4 regions of the Priestia sp. FSL R5-0597 genome follow, and region 4 is predicted to be linked to each of the others. Evidence: riboswitches for the same ligand, from Rfam matches in the RefSeq annotation. Region 4 holds a riboswitch; each other region holds the start of a gene.
The links. A riboswitch is a leader RNA that binds a small molecule or an ion and turns the genes downstream of it on or off. The one in region 4 is predicted to bind cyclic di-AMP.
Positions count from the first base shown of each region.

Region 1: it holds a riboswitch for cyclic di-AMP, as region 4 does, so the genes downstream of both, MKX72_RS20690 (APC family permease) here and MKX72_RS19295 (potassium channel family protein) in region 4, are expected to answer to the same signal.
Region 2: it holds a riboswitch for cyclic di-AMP, as region 4 does, so the genes downstream of both, kdpF (K(+)-transporting ATPase subunit F) here and MKX72_RS19295 (potassium channel family protein) in region 4, are expected to answer to the same signal.
Region 3: it holds a riboswitch for cyclic di-AMP, as region 4 does, so the genes downstream of both, MKX72_RS20430 (dicarboxylate/amino acid:cation symporter) here and MKX72_RS19295 (potassium channel family protein) in region 4, are expected to answer to the same signal.

Region 1 is NZ_JBBOUZ010000001.1:3,899,445-3,903,251, reverse strand. Features, by position in the region: gene glnA (type I glutamate--ammonia ligase) at 1-74, shown strand, start outside; gene MKX72_RS20695 (N-acetylmuramoyl-L-alanine amidase) at 997-2,037, shown strand; cyclic di-AMP (ydaO/yuaA leader) riboswitch at 2,229-2,370, shown strand; gene MKX72_RS20690 (APC family permease) at 2,533-3,807, shown strand, end outside.
Region 2 is NZ_JBBOUZ010000001.1:3,019,029-3,022,835, reverse strand. Features, by position in the region: gene MKX72_RS15435 (undecaprenyldiphospho-muramoylpentapeptide beta-N-acetylglucosaminyltransferase) at 49-1,116, shown strand; cyclic di-AMP (ydaO/yuaA leader) riboswitch at 1,275-1,417, shown strand; gene MKX72_RS15430 (hypothetical protein) at 1,490-1,627, shown strand; cyclic di-AMP (ydaO/yuaA leader) riboswitch at 1,643-1,783, shown strand; gene kdpF (K(+)-transporting ATPase subunit F) at 2,075-2,161, shown strand; gene kdpA (potassium-transporting ATPase subunit KdpA) at 2,186-3,807, shown strand, end outside.
Region 3 is NZ_JBBOUZ010000001.1:3,845,219-3,849,025, forward strand. Features, by position in the region: gene MKX72_RS20425 (aspartate aminotransferase family protein) at 1-901, opposite strand, end outside; gene MKX72_RS20430 (dicarboxylate/amino acid:cation symporter) at 1,010-2,245, opposite strand; cyclic di-AMP (ydaO/yuaA leader) riboswitch at 2,426-2,580, opposite strand; gene MKX72_RS20435 (NAD(P)/FAD-dependent oxidoreductase) at 3,184-3,807, opposite strand, start outside.
Region 4 is NZ_JBBOUZ010000001.1:3,664,962-3,668,768, forward strand. Features, by position in the region: gene MKX72_RS19290 (TrkH family potassium uptake protein) at 1-1,288, opposite strand, end outside; gene MKX72_RS19295 (potassium channel family protein) at 1,292-1,951, opposite strand; cyclic di-AMP (ydaO/yuaA leader) riboswitch at 2,076-2,220, opposite strand; gene MKX72_RS19300 (hypothetical protein) at 2,336-2,794, opposite strand; gene MKX72_RS19305 (Lrp/AsnC family transcriptional regulator) at 2,915-3,370, shown strand; gene MKX72_RS19310 (peptidyl-prolyl cis-trans isomerase) at 3,659-3,807, opposite strand, start outside.

The DNA.
Region 1 (3,807 bases), 230 kb from region 4:
AAGAAATCGAGTGGGATATGTTCCGTACACAAGTTCATCCTTGGGAACGTGACCAATACATGAGCCAATATTAATTTTTAAAAGTCGGAGAGATCGTTTGTACGTTCTCTCCGACTTTTTTGTTTTTCACAATGAATAAATAACATTCTACATACGTAAATTGAATAATATAGCTTGTTTATAAAAAAGCTGCCTGTCGTATAATTTACAGGGAGCTTTTTTATTGTTTTGTTACATACAAGAAAGAATTTGTTTACATGAATCAAAAAGGATGAGCTTTTTGTCTCATTGAATCTATAAGTAAAAGTAGTGTATAACAGATAGTGAGATTGTTTATGTGTTCACTCTGCACTGTATTTCAGTATAACTTCAGAGAGTTTTCAGCCAATCATAGTATCGTTAGAAAATACTGTTGGAGAGGAATGTAATAAAAATGAAAGAAGGAAATTTCTTTAAAGGTTTAGTGATAGGGATATTGATAAGCATTCCAATTTGGATTATTCTCATTGTTGTAGGCGTTCTGCTTTTTAAATAGGTCCTAACGTTATAAATAATAGACCCTCCTGATCTATTTAATCAACCAGAATAGAATCTGGACCAAAAGTATGTTAGGAGGAGGGAACCGCACGATGAATTGTGCGGATTTTTTTATTGGTAGGATGAACGTAGATTTCATCTATTTAGTTGCTTCTAGAAGTTGATTGGAGGGCAGGCGAAGACTCCTGCGGGAAAAGCGGAATAGGTGAGACTCCGCAGTAACGCACGCGACGAGGAGGCTCACCAGCCCCCCCGCGGAAAGCGAAGCCTTGCACGGAATTCAACAGCGATGTAACAAGCCATCCATACTAGCGCATTTATCCCATTTGTTCGTTTTGAGTTTGAAGTGATTTCGTTATGTCTCAATCTCCTTTTTTAGTAATTTTTCACTAAGTAGGCTAGTATACGTAGCACTTTTTTCCCTCATGCATATGTTAACAATAAGGAGGGACAAGTAATATGAAAAAAATTTATCTTGATGCAGGACATGGTGGGGCAGATGCAGGAGCAGTTGGAGCGAATGGACTGTATGAAAAAAACTTAGTGTTAAAAATTCAACAATATTTAATAAGCTATTTAAATAGCACTTACAGTGACTTTACGATTAAAACCACCCGTACCACAGATACTTTTTTATCGTTATCTCAGCGCGCTTCTCAAGCTAATTCGTGGGGAGCAGATGCATTTATGTCTATTCACGTAAATGCCGGTGGAGGAACAGGATACGAAGATTATGTTTATAGAAGCGCTAGCAATGCTAGTAAAACGTTTCAATCGATTGTGCACGGGCAAGTACAGCCAACGCTGCTGTCGTATAATCATCCGAATCGTGGACGAAAATCGGCCAATTATGCGGTGCTTCGCTTAACAAATATGCCTGCAGTACTAACTGAAATAGCTTTTATTGATAGGAGCGCCGATGCAGCACTTCTTCAAAATGAAGCTTTTTTAAAAAGCATGGGTGAATCGTATGCAAAAGGAATTGCCGTATATTTAAATTTACCTCGTCGTGCAGTTCCAAATCCATCTCCATCTCCAACACCGACACCAAATCCATCACCTTCTGAACCAGGTGAAAAAACGTATACAATTAAGCAAGGAGATACGCTGTACAGTATTGCACAGAAGTACGGCATAACAGTACAAGCGCTTCAAGAAGCGAATACAGGGCTTTCTGATCCTTTAACACTACAGGTTGGAAAAACAATTGTTATTCCTTCAGGAACTTCACCAACACCTACTCCAACACCACCTTCTGAACAATATCCACTTCCCAATGGAATTTTAAAACAAGGAGATTCTGGAGAAGCAGTGAAACAGATTCAAAGAGCATTAAACGCGGTTAATTTTAAAGTAGGGTCAGTAGACGGAATATATGGAGTACAAACGAAAGATGCAGTCAGACGTTTTCAGCTTGTGTATCTTCCTTATGATGTAGATGGCATTTATGGTCCTCAAACGAAAAACAAGCTAGCAGCCGTTTTAAAAGCAAAAAGTTAAAGAAAGCAGGTCTTCTGTAAGCAGGCAGAAGGCCTTTTGTTTTCCCCTTAAAAGCGCCTTAAGCACTATTTTATCGTTTACGTAAAATAATGCTTTACAAACCATTTGTACGGGAGTATATTATCTAAGAACAAAGGATAGTTATGAAAGAAACTTGTTATCAATCATACCCTTTAACCGAAAATTATATTGACCTGTTATCGCTTAATTCGTCAGAAGTGGGGGACCCAAATTTGTGCATTGTCACTTGGGGTGAATCCTTTTTTAAAAGGTAGGGCTACTCTCATAGCCCGAATCCGACAGCTAACCCCATAAGCGTTTTGGAGAGGAGGTTTAAGCTGTGTAAAAACGCTGAGAACCCTTAGTGTTTTTTTTGTGCGCTTTTTTAACATAAAAAGGTATTTTTTAGGGATAATATCACTTATTCATGAACTTGTAACGGAGCTTAGCAACGAACAGTGAATAGTAGCTAAGCAATCATCGGAGGGAAATTACGTGAACTATTCAGTTCTCAAGAGATTATTGATTGGAAAGCCGCTCAAAACAAAAGAGTTAGGCGATCAAAAGCTTAGTAAGCTTAAAGCGCTGGCTATTTTATCATCAGATGCCTTATCTTCAGTGGCTTATGGAACAGAACAGATTTTGATTGTCCTTGCAACAGTGGGCGTGCTTGCCTATTGGTATTCGATTCCAATTGCGATTGGGGTATTGGTGCTGCTGACGGCTTTAATTCTTTCATATCGTCAAATTATTTATGCGTATCCGCAAGGCGGAGGAGCTTATATTGTTTCGAAAACCAATTTAGGAGAAAATCCTGGACTTATCGCTGGGGGATCACTGTTAGTAGATTATATTTTAACAGTTGCCGTGAGTGTTTCAGCAGGAACCGATGCTTTAACTTCGGCTTTTCCAACGCTGCATCACTATAACGTAGTAATTGCGTGTTTGCTGGTGATTTTTATTACGGTTTTAAATTTACGAGGTGTAACAGAATCCGCTTCTGTCTTAGCTTATCCGGTTTATTTATTTGTGATTGCTCTTATTTTGTTAATAGCGGTGGGCTTCTTCAAAATAGTGACAGGTCAAGTTTCACCTGAGCTTCATACATCTCTCGGTACCGTGGTGCCAGGTATTAGTTTGTTTTTATTATTAAAAGCTTTTTCATCAGGCTGTTCGGCATTGACTGGTGTAGAAGCTATTTCGAATGCAGTGCCTAACTTTAAAGATCCAGGTGCAAAAAATGCTGTTCATACATTAATGCTGATGGGCGGTATTTTAGCCGTTTTATTTTCTGGCATCACGTTTTTAGCTTATTGGCTTGGCATTTCTCCAAAAGCAGATGAAACGGTTGTATCACAAATTGCATCGAGTGTATTTGGACGAAATGGGTTTTATTATTTTATTCAAGGCACCACAGCTCTGATTTTAGTGCTAGCAGCGAATACGGGTTTTTCAGCTTTCCCTTTGCTTGCCGTAAACTTATCGTCTGATAAATACATGCCAAGAATGTTTCAAATTCGCGGCGATCGACTAGGCTATTCAAATGGAATTGTGATTCTTGGAATTGCTTCTATTGTCTTACTTGTCGCCTTTAAAGGAGCGACGGAACAATTAATTCCTCTTTATGCAGTTGGAGTGTTCATTCCATTTACGCTTTCTCAAACAGGCATGATTGTCAAATGGCTTAGAGAAAAGCCGGCCGGCTGGCAAGGAAAGCTAACCATTAACTTAATTGGTGCCCTCATTACCTTAACGGTGCTAATCATTTTG
Region 2 (3,807 bases), 650 kb from region 4:
TTGATGTCAAAACAGATCGATTAAGTGAAGTAAAGAGAGGAAGAAAAAATGAGTAAGCAAGTTATCGTTTTTACCGGAGGCGGAACAGCTGGACACGTAACACCAAACATTGCCATCATGAAAGAATTAGACAGTGAAAAATGGGATATCCATTATGTCGGTTCTCACAATGGTATTGAGAAAGAATTAATTACAAAATTAAACGTTCCATATCATGCGATTTCAAGCGGGAAGCTGCGTCGATACGTAGATATGGAAAATGTAAAAGATGTATTTCGAGTAGCAAAAGGGGTTGGCGATGCGCGTCGCGTGCTGAAAAAGTTAAAGCCTTCTCTTGTTTTTTCAAAAGGCGGTTTCGTCACAGTTCCTGTGGTAATGGCTGCTAAATCTTTAAACATTCCCGTGTTCATTCATGAAAGTGATTTAACACCGGGACTGGCAAATAAAATTGCGCAGAAATTTGCCACTAAAATTTTCACTTCTTTTGATGAAGCCGCAAACTACTTTCCAAAAGAAAAAGTGCAGGTTGTTGGTTCACCTATTCGAAAAGAGCTATTTAGCGGAAGCGCAGCGAACGGGGAAAGCTGGCTACGCTTTTATGATAAGCGCCCCATTTTAACGATTATGGGGGGAAGTTTAGGAGCACGCCGTATTAATGAAATCGTTCGAGAGTCTTTGCCTGAACTGCAAAAGAAATTCCAAATTGTACACCTTTGCGGAAAAGGCAATATTGATACAAGCCTTGAAAAAGAGTCAGGATACCGTCAGTTAGAATACGTAAACGAACAGCTTCCTGATGTTCTAGCGGCAACTGATTATGTGATTACACGCGGCGGATCCAATGCCATTTTTGAGTTTTTAGCTCTTCATAAACCGATGATGATTATTCCTTTATCAAAAGCACAGAGTCGCGGAGATCAAATTTTAAATGCACAATCCTTTAAGAAAAAAGGCTACTGTATGGTTGTAGAAGAAGAGCAGTTAACAAAAGAACTGTTTTTGCGTGAAGTAAATGAGCTTCAGCAGCAGGCAAGTACGATGAAGCGTACAATGCGTGAAGCAACAAAAACGGATGCCATTTCAATTCTTGTAAATGAAATTGAGAAAATGAGCTAAAAAAAGCGTTCTTATCTCCTCGATAAGAACGCTTTTTTCTTCTGAAATTATTATTTTAAAATAATGAATAAATATAGAAAAATAAAGCTTTTAAAATTTCAAAAAATGTTGTTGACAGTAAATTTTAACAGGAGTAAGATTACTCTCATGAAACGTTCCACTGTGAAACGCTGAGTCTTTTCTGAAAGAGAAGGAAAGAGCGGAGGACCCAATTATCAGGGGTGAATCTCTTAATTGAGTAGGGTTACTTTCTTGACCCGAACCCGTCAGCTAACTTCGTAAGCGTTAAGAGAGAGGATGGTGTAATCGTGGTCGTTTTCTATAACAGCGGATAGTACGCTCCTTTCAAAATATAGGTGAAAGGAGCGTCAGGATGCATTTATCTAAGCAAATGATTCAAATGATTGAATATCGGGCCATGTGCGATCAGCAATCTTTTGATCTAGCAAACCGCTATTTGTCTACGTTAGCTAATCAAAGTTTTAAACGCAGCAGTAAAAACTATTATTAAGTCTAAAAATTAAATAACAAAGATACGCTTAATCAATTATGAGCGGGGGACCCAATATTTTGTACGTATGTACTAGGGGTGAATCTCTTAACTGAGTAGGGTTACTTCCATAACCCGAATCCGACAGCTAACTCCGTAAGCGTTTTGGGAGTAAAAAATTCGTGTCAATCACGGCTTATTTGTCGTGCATTAAACCGCGGAAGAGAACTCTCTTCTGCGGTTTTTTAATGGAAAAAAATAGCATCACGTCTCACGGTTAGCTTTTTTGGACGTGATGCTTTATGAAAAGAAACCGTCACTAAACTTAGAAGCTATCATTTTTGTTAGGAAACAGTTAGGAGGGAGCAACTTGGATATGATCATGCTTGGAACGCTTGTCATATTAACAGCTGCTATGTACGGAATTATTTGCTGGTCGTCTCATGTAGTAGATGAAAGAGAGGAGAAGTGAACGTGTCGTTCATTTTGTTAGGTATTTCAGTTCTCGTTTTAATTTATTTAGTGTATGTACTGTTAAATCCAGAACAATTTTAATAAGCGGAGGAATAAAAAGTGGGGATTTTTCTACTATCAGTTGCGCTGCTGCTTGTTTTTGTAGCGCTTATTGCAAAGCCCGTAGGTATTTATATAGCGAATGTGTTTTCAAACGATAAAAACACTAGCTTGATAGGAAAGATAGAAACGGTGATGTTTAAAGCAGCAGGAATTAAAGGGCTTAATCAGACGTGGAAGCAATATGCATTTGCTCTTGTTTTGGCGAATACGTTTATGATTTTTGTGGTGTACCTTATCTTCCGGTTTCAAGGGGTACTGCCGCTTAACCCAAGCCACATCAAAGGAATGGATCCGGCACTTGCTTTTAACACGGCCATTAGTTTTATGACAAATACGAACTTGCAGCACTACAGCGGCGAATCAGGTTTGTCCTATTTCTCGCAGATGGCCGCCATTGTATTTATGATGTTTGCTGCACCAGCAACGGCACTTGCAGTAGCAATCGCTTTTATTCGTGGGCTAGCAGGGAAAGAAATGGGAAACTTTTTTGTTGATTTTGTAAAGTCAATTACGCGTATTTTACTTCCTATCGCTTTTATAACAGGCATTTTATTTATGTTTTTAGGTGTCCCTCAAACGTTAAGCGGAACGGTTACTGCCCATACAATAGAAGGGGCAACACAGCAAATAGCAAGGGGACCAGTTGCTTCTTTTCTTTCAATTAAAGAGCTAGGAAACAACGGAGGGGGATTTTTTGGTGTCAATTCAGCTCATCCATTTGAAAATCCTAACGCGTTGAGCAATGTATTACAAATCGTCCTTATGCTTTTATTGCCAACAGCACTTCCTTTCACATACGGAAAAATGATCGGACAGCGTAAGCAAGGCCGCATCTTATTTGTAGCGATGAGTATGCTGTTTATCGTTATTTTAAGCACAGCGTTCGTAACAGAGTGGGGCGGCAATCCAAGACTTGATGCTTTTCATTTAAATGAAGCGAACGGTTATATGGAAGGGAAAGAAGTCCGTTTTGGTGTCGGCATGTCGACGCTTTACGCCATCGTGACGACAGCAAGTGAAACAGGTGCAGTCAACACCATGCACGATACTCTTACGCCTCTTACCGGGTTGTTAACGCTTGGAAATATGATGTTAAATACCGTATTTGGCGGTGTCGGAGCAGGATTTATGAATGTCATGATGTACGTCATTATCGCCGTATTTTTATCAGGTTTAATGGTTGGAAGAACACCAGAATACGTAGGTAAAAAAATTGAAGGAAAAGAAATGAAGCTAATCGCCGTGACGCTTATTTTGCAACCGCTGCTAATTTTAGGAGGAACAGCTGTAGCACTTACCACTCATTTAGGAATGGAAGGTATATCAAATCCAGGCTTTCACGGGTTAAGTCAGGCACTGTATGAATTTACGTCGTCAGCAGCAAACAATGGATCCGGCTTTGAAGGACTCGGTGATGCAACGCCGTTTTGGAACATTTCAACGGGAATCGTTATGTATATTGGACGCTACTTCGGACTAATTACGATGCTGGCGGTATCGAGCTCACTAGCATCTAAGCAGCTTGTTCCCGAAACACCTGGAACATTTAAAACAGATACGTCTTTATTTAGCGGCATTTTAATTGGAACTACCGTTATTGTAGGAGCACTTACGTTTTTCCCAGT
Region 3 (3,807 bases), 180 kb from region 4:
TCATAATTAATTTGGATCCGTTCATGATAGGTTCAATCGTTTTGCTGCTAGCTAACGTAACGGCTATCGGTGTATATCCTGCTCCCACTCCTTTTCCAAGCGTCATGATGTCTGGTTTAGCTCCCCAGTGCTCATATGCAAACATCACGCCTGTACGCCCAACTCCAGTCATGACTTCATCGGCTATCCATAACACATCATATTTATCACAAATTTCTCTTATCACTTCATAATAACCGGGTGGAGGTGTGAGAGCTGCTCCGGCAGCTCCTACAATGGGCTCTGTAATAAAAGCAGCAATATGTTCAGGGCCGGTTCGTTTGATAACTGTTTCCAATTCGTGTGCACAAGCAAGATTACAGGATGGATAGGTTTGATGAAACGGACATCGATAGCAATAAGGAGGTGAAACCGAAGGATAATCTTCAAGCAAAAACGAGAAACGTTTTCGTCTTCCAACGTGCCCTGACATAGACAGCGCTCCTATTGTAATACCGTGATAGCTCATCCAGCGTGACAAAACCTTTGTTTTGGTTGGCTTTCCTTGCTCTTGAAAATGCTGAATGGCTGTTTTCATAGCCGTTTCAGTCGCTTCTGTCCCGCTGTTAACAAAAAAGCTCCACTGGAAATGATTGCTGCTTAATTCACATAGTTTCTTAGCTAAGGCTTCCGTCGGATCGCTTGTAAACTGCGACCGATATACAAACGCAACTTTCTGTGCCTGATCCGTCATCGCATCAATAATTTCTTTTACGCCGTGTCCGATACTTGCTGTAACTGCCCCTGACGAAGCATCTATGTACTTTTTTCCATCTTGGTCGTACAAATAAATTCCTTTTCCATATGAAATAACTGGGTAGTCGTCGTCGAGCAGCGGCTTTATCACATGGGTTTTATTCATTTCCGCACTCTCCTTTCAAACACACACTCTTATTAAACTGTATGCTGAAAAGAAGAGTTTCTTGCCAATAAAAAAAGCCCTAGCATATAGCTAGAGCTTTTACACATATTAAGCTGATTGCGTTACAGATTTATCGATACGCTTTGCTTCTGACTCAGCCACAATAACGGCACACGCAGCGTCTCCTGTAATATTTACAGACGTACGAAGCATATCAAGCAAGCGATCAATTCCGATAATTAATCCGATACCTGCTACAGGCAGGCCAACCGAACTCAGTACCATCGCTAGCATAATAAGACCAACTCCCGGCACGCCTGCTGTACCAATACTAGCAAGCACCGCTGTCAACACAACCGTCACAAGAGCGCCCAACGACAGATCAACCCCGTATACTTGCGCAATAAAAATAGTCGCTACACCTTGCATAATTGCCGTTCCATCCATGTTAATAGTTGCACCTAATGGCTGAACAAAACTGCTGATAGACTCGGGGACACGAAGATTTTTTTGCGCCACATTCATTGAAATCGGAAGCGTTGCATTACTGCTTGATGTACTGAATCCAACTGTCATCGCAGGAGCAAACCCCTTAAAAAATTCAATAGGGTTACGTCTGGCCATAAGAGCGACTGATCCCCCATATGTTACGATTGAATGGATGAACAGCGCGAGCACGACTACAATCATGTATAGCCCCATCGCTTTAATTGCCTGCCAGCCTTGACTTCCAACCGCGGTTGCAAGAAGCCCAAATGTTCCGTACGGAGCAAACTTCATCACTAGATTCACAAGGTACATCATCAATTCATTTCCTTGCTCAAGTAAATTGTAAAGTCCTTTTGTTTTACTTCCAAGCATCGTGATACCAAAACCGATAAAGATAGAGAAAACGATAAGTTGAAGCATATTCCCTTCAGCCATCGCTTGAATTGGATTGACTGGAATCATATTTAAGAATGTCTCTCCAACAGGTGGTGCTTTTTCAGCTTCAAAAGAAGCGTTTTGTGTATCAAAAGATCCAAATGTACCCGGTTTAATTGCATACGCTAAAATTAAACCGATAATAATTGCAACGGTTGTTGTCACTAGGAAGTAGGAAACTGTTTTTGCCCCGATTCTTCCTAATTTTTTAGGATCTCCTAAACCTGCTACACCTAACGTGATAGAGAAAAACACAATTGGTACAACAAGCATTTTAATTAAGCTTAAGAAAATTTGGCCAAGCGGTGTAAACAAGTACTTGTCCAGCGGAGCAAAAGCACTTGGAGCAAAAGCATTGATTAACACTCCTACAATAGCACCAGCAATTAGCGCGATAATAATCTTTGTCGATAGCTTCATAGATTTACCTCCCGTAAATAAATTATATTAGAATGATTCTAACTACCATACTTATTTTACCATGCATTGAGGGCGATAACACTCAAAATATACAATATATTAAAAATTTTCAGATTAATAGTTTAGGAATATTTTTAGCTATACAAAAAACCATGAGAATATCATGGTTTCATAGACCTGTTATTCCCTCACTGAATGCTTACGGAGTTAGCTGTCGGATTCGGGTATGTGAGTTACCCTACTTGATTCATTCAAGATTCACCCCAAGTACATTACGCACAAATATGGGTCCTCCGTTCTCTTATAAAACAAAAGAGATTAAGCAAATAATTTTCTTTAATATTTTTGCATGATAATAATTGTTACTTTAATTAAAATTCATTTTATATGTTTCTGTCAAGTTTTTATTCAAAAATAATGCATGATTTTATCGTAAAAAGTTGAGAATTGTTATATTTTAAAATATTTACATCATATTTCAATAAACTAAAAACACCTATTTAACAAGACTTACAATCTAATGAATAAAAAATTAATTCAAAAAATAGTTTATAAAGTGAACTTTCTTCTCATTAATATCATTCATAAATATGTATAATTATTCTAACATCCATGTACTTTACTGCTTCCATAAATATTTTACTTATCAAAAAAATAACTCTTTCCAACTGTTGATTTTATCCTTGTACTGCTTGATATACACTCCTTAAAATTTCACTGACTTTATTGATGCGAAGAAATCGACATTATCAATTCCCCTTATTCTACTTAATTCTGCTCAAGATAGAAGTATAGATTTCCTACTATCTTTTAAAAAAGGAGCGGGTAATTATCATATAAAACTATCGGAGTTGGAACGGTACAAGTTCTTTACTTTTTACTTATTCCCTCTCGTTATTTAACCCATAAAAAAAAGAGGCCGTGACGGCCTCTTTTTTTTATACAGTAACAGGTTCAGAACTTGCTTTACGATTCTTTAATTTTTCAACAATGTCACGAGCTACCCACACACCACACGCACTTGCCTGCGCGAGTCCTCGCGTAATACCAGCTCCGTCTCCTCCCACGTATAAACCGGAAATTTCAGTTTCAAACTTATCGTTTAACTTCGGACGGGCGGAGTAAAATTTCGCTTCCACACCGTAAAACAGCGTATGTTCAGATGCTAACCCAGGCGTTACATGATCCAGTGCTTCTGTCATTTCAATTAAGCTTTTCATTGTATTGTATGGAAGCACTAAACCCAAATCACCAGGGACAGCTTCTTTTAACGTTGGTTCTAAAAAGCCTTCTTTAATTCGATTCGTTGTTGAACGGCGCCCCTTTAAAATATCTCCATACTTTTGAACAACTAAGCCTCCGTTTGACAGCATATTAGCTAATCTTGACACTTCGTGCGCATATTCGTTCGGCTGATCAAATGGATCCGAAAATTTATGAGAAACAAGCAGCGCAAAGTTCGTATTTTGACTTCCAAGCTTCGGATCTTTGTATGCGTGTCCATTTGCTAACATAATCCCTGAATGATTCTCTACTACCACATGCCCTGAAGGATTGCTGCA
Region 4 (3,807 bases):
GAACGGCTTCACGCTTTTGCTTAGATAATGAAAACGCAAGCGTTAATGGCCCCACTTTTCCTAAAAACATGATAAAGATAATAATCACGCGTCCAAAGTACGAAAGTTCAGGAGTCGCTCCCATCGATAAACCTACTGTTCCAAACGCAGAAACAACTTCAAACATAATTTTTACAAACGGCAGGTTTTCCGAAATATTTAACAGGAAGATGGCCCCAAACACAAACATAATTGAAATCATCGTAATGGCTAGTGCCTTAAACACATGAAGAGGAAGAAGTCGTCTCTTTAGCAGCACAATATCTTCCCTGCTTCGTAAAAATGCCCATACAGAAAAGACAATCACCACAAACGTCGTGAGTTTGATACCCCCTCCTGTTGACGCACTCCCTGCACCAATGAACATCAATAAAACCATTAAAAACACCGTTGCGTCGTGCAAATGAGCTAAATCAATTGTATTAAAGCCAGCGGTTCTTGTTGTTACCGCTTGAAAATAAGAAGCCCATACTTTGTCTCCTAATGATAAATTTCCGAGCGTATGCGAATTGCCGTACTCTAAGAAAAAAATAAAAAGCATGGCAATCACGTTAATGGCGAACGTGCTGATAATCATAATTTTTGAATGCAGCGTTAGTTTTTTATACGATTTTTTCACCCACATATCAGCAAGGACGGTAAACCCTAACCCACCAATAATAAAGAGAAAAGAAATCGTGATGTTAATAATAGGATCTCCTACATACTGAACTAAGTTATCAGACAGCAGTCCGAACCCTGCGTTATTAAAAGCCGAAATCGAATGAAACAAGCTAAAGAACAGCCCCTTAGACCATCCGAATTCCGGAACCCAGCGTATCGCTAAAAAGAGCAGTGCAACAAACTCAATTAAAAATGAAAAGATGAACAACCTTTTAACTAGCAGCACAACTCCACCGACGCTCGTCTGATTTAATGCCTGCTGAACGAGCATACGCTCTTTAAATCCAATTTTTTTACCTAGCATCATAAAAATCAGCACGGCAAATGACATAATGCCGAGACCGCCTATTTGAATTAACAGCATAATAATCGTTTGACCGATGACGGTAAAACGCGTACCTGTATCTACGACGGCTAAGCCGGTCACTGTCATAGCGGAAGTAGATGTAAAAAGGGCGTCTACCCACCGGATTGGCTCAGTAGTAGAAAAAGGCATCATCAATAGAAGAGCACCAATAATAATTCCTCCGCCAAAAATGGAGACAAGCAGCTGCGGAGGAGTGAGTTTAATGATTTGTTTTTTCATGAGTTAAACTCCTTCTTCTTCAAAACGGTTCAAATCGCGATTATGTCCGATAACAATCAGCATATCTCCTTGTTCAATTATTTCATGCGCGGTAGGCGAAATCACCATTTCCCCGTCTTTTCGCTGAAAGCCGATAATATTGCAGCCGTACTTGGCACGAATGTTCAAATCAAACAGCGTTTTATTATGAAGCTTTTTAGAAGCGACAATTTCGACAATACTATAATCCTTTGACAGTTCAATGTAATCAATGATCTTTTCTGACACCACGTGATGAGCAATCCGCTTCGCAATATCGCGCTCAGGATGAATGACTTTGTCCGCTCCTATTTTCTCCAGCACTTTTTGATGATACATATTCACCGCTTTTACCCATACTTGCTTAACGCCCATATCTTTTAAAAGCATCGTTGCAAGCACGCTTGCTTCAATATCGTCTCCAAACGAAATAAGAGCATGATCAACGTTACGAATGCCTAGCCCTTTTAAGCTAGCTTCATCAATTGCGTTCGCTTGCACGACATATGTAGCTGAGTTGCTATATTTCTTTACTACCTCCTGATTGCGGTCAATAGCGAGCACATCCACATCCAAATTAGCAAACTCTTCAACCAAACTGCCTCCAAAACGACCTAATCCCAATACAGCAAACTGTTTTTTCATAATGTATTTATTCCTTTCTTCAACTGCTGTGTGTTCTCTTAGCTTATACTTTTTCTAAAAAATTACATGTTTTTCTTAAAAAAAGCGCAAAAAAACACAGGAAGGCTCCTGTGTTTTTTCACACTCTTCCCCCTCAAAACGCTTGCGAAGTTAGCTGTCGGGTTCGGGTTTTAAGAGTAACCCTACCTTTTTAAGGATTCACCCCGGAGCACAATATGTGCGTAAATAATGGGTCCTCCGCTCCGTAATGGATTAAGCGATTTTTATTCAAATGTCTATGATCTATTTTTTAGAATAATCGATTCGATTCATGATACGTTTCACTTCACGAAAGCTATCTTACTCCTGTGGATTTTGTCTGTCAAGATATTTTTAGGGAAGACATCACTTGCGCTGCAAACTGCAAAAATCATATAAATCTAAACCGACAATCAGTTTGTGAAATTGATCAAACAAATTAATAACGGCCAAAAGCTCTAATAGCTGCGTATCACTGTAAAATTTCTTTAATTGATCCATATCAGCATCCGTCAAATCCCTTGGACGCACTCGGTATACATCTATAAATCGAAACAGCAGTCGATCTTTTTCTTCCAGCTCTTTTTCTCTTAACACTTTTTGATTAAGCGTCTTATCGCCTACATATGACATGCTCATACACGTCTCACAGCCGTTAACACCTGCTAGATAAAGCCTGATTTTTTCCTTAGTCTCTCTTTTTACTATATCACTGTTCCAAAGCTTGTCGTATAGCTCATCATACAACCTTTTTACATCTGGAATTAAATTCAGTGCTTTTTCAAAATTTGTTCCCTCTTCGTTTGTTAACAAAACTCTTGCCATTTTTTACTCACTCCTTTTTAATTATTATAGTAAGAAAAATGGAGATTTCAGATAACAAATAAAACATATTATCTGCTGTTACTAATCAAATGAAACATTAATATGAAAGAAGGTTTTCAATTGAAAATTGATGAAATTGATTTATCGATTTTGCAGGCACTGCAGCAAAACAGCCGTCTTTCCTTAAGAGAGCTAGGAAAACAAATTAACCTGTCTCCTCCTTCAGTGGCAGAGCGAGTAAGACAGCTAGAGAGCTTTGGTATTATAAAAGGATATACAATCGATATTGATTATGAAAAGCTGCAGTTGCCCGTCTCGTGTTTTATTGAAGTAACCATGAAAAACGGAGAGCACGAGCGTTTTAAAAGATTTATTTCTCAGTATCCCTATGCTTTATTCTGTGAACGCATCGCCGGACAGGCTTGCTTCATTACAAAGCTTCAGCTTCCTCACCTGCACGTACTCGAGCAATTTATTAACGAAATTACACCTTATGCCAAAACGATTTCACACATCGCCCTTTCTCACGTGGAGATGTCTTCTGCATTATTGAGTCATTTAAAAGATGAAAAGTGATTAAAACATACGTTCACCGTACTAACGAAAAGATCCGAACGATTCATCGTTCGGATCTTCTTTCCACTAAACTACTTCTGTCCTAGCCTCTTTTGTTCGTCCAAAAGCATAAAAAATAACCCTCCAAAGCTGGAGGGTATAAATTTTCCGAATAATGAAAGTTTTACAACTTCATTCTATCAGGTACCGACATTTCTGTCTACTTAAAAATGTAAAAGAGCTCTCTATTAATAGAAAGCTCTTTTACCTGCTTGTTTTTTGAAAACAATCAATCTATATAAAAGGGAACTACCTAAGGTTGAAAGTCACGTGAAACCTTGGCAGTTGATCCTGGATATACCGGTTGATATGATTCAAAACAAGTTCTTTCATCATTTCTTCTTTGACTTCTGATTCCGTTTTTTTATCTTTTTGTTTTAAAATAAGAATATAATAGA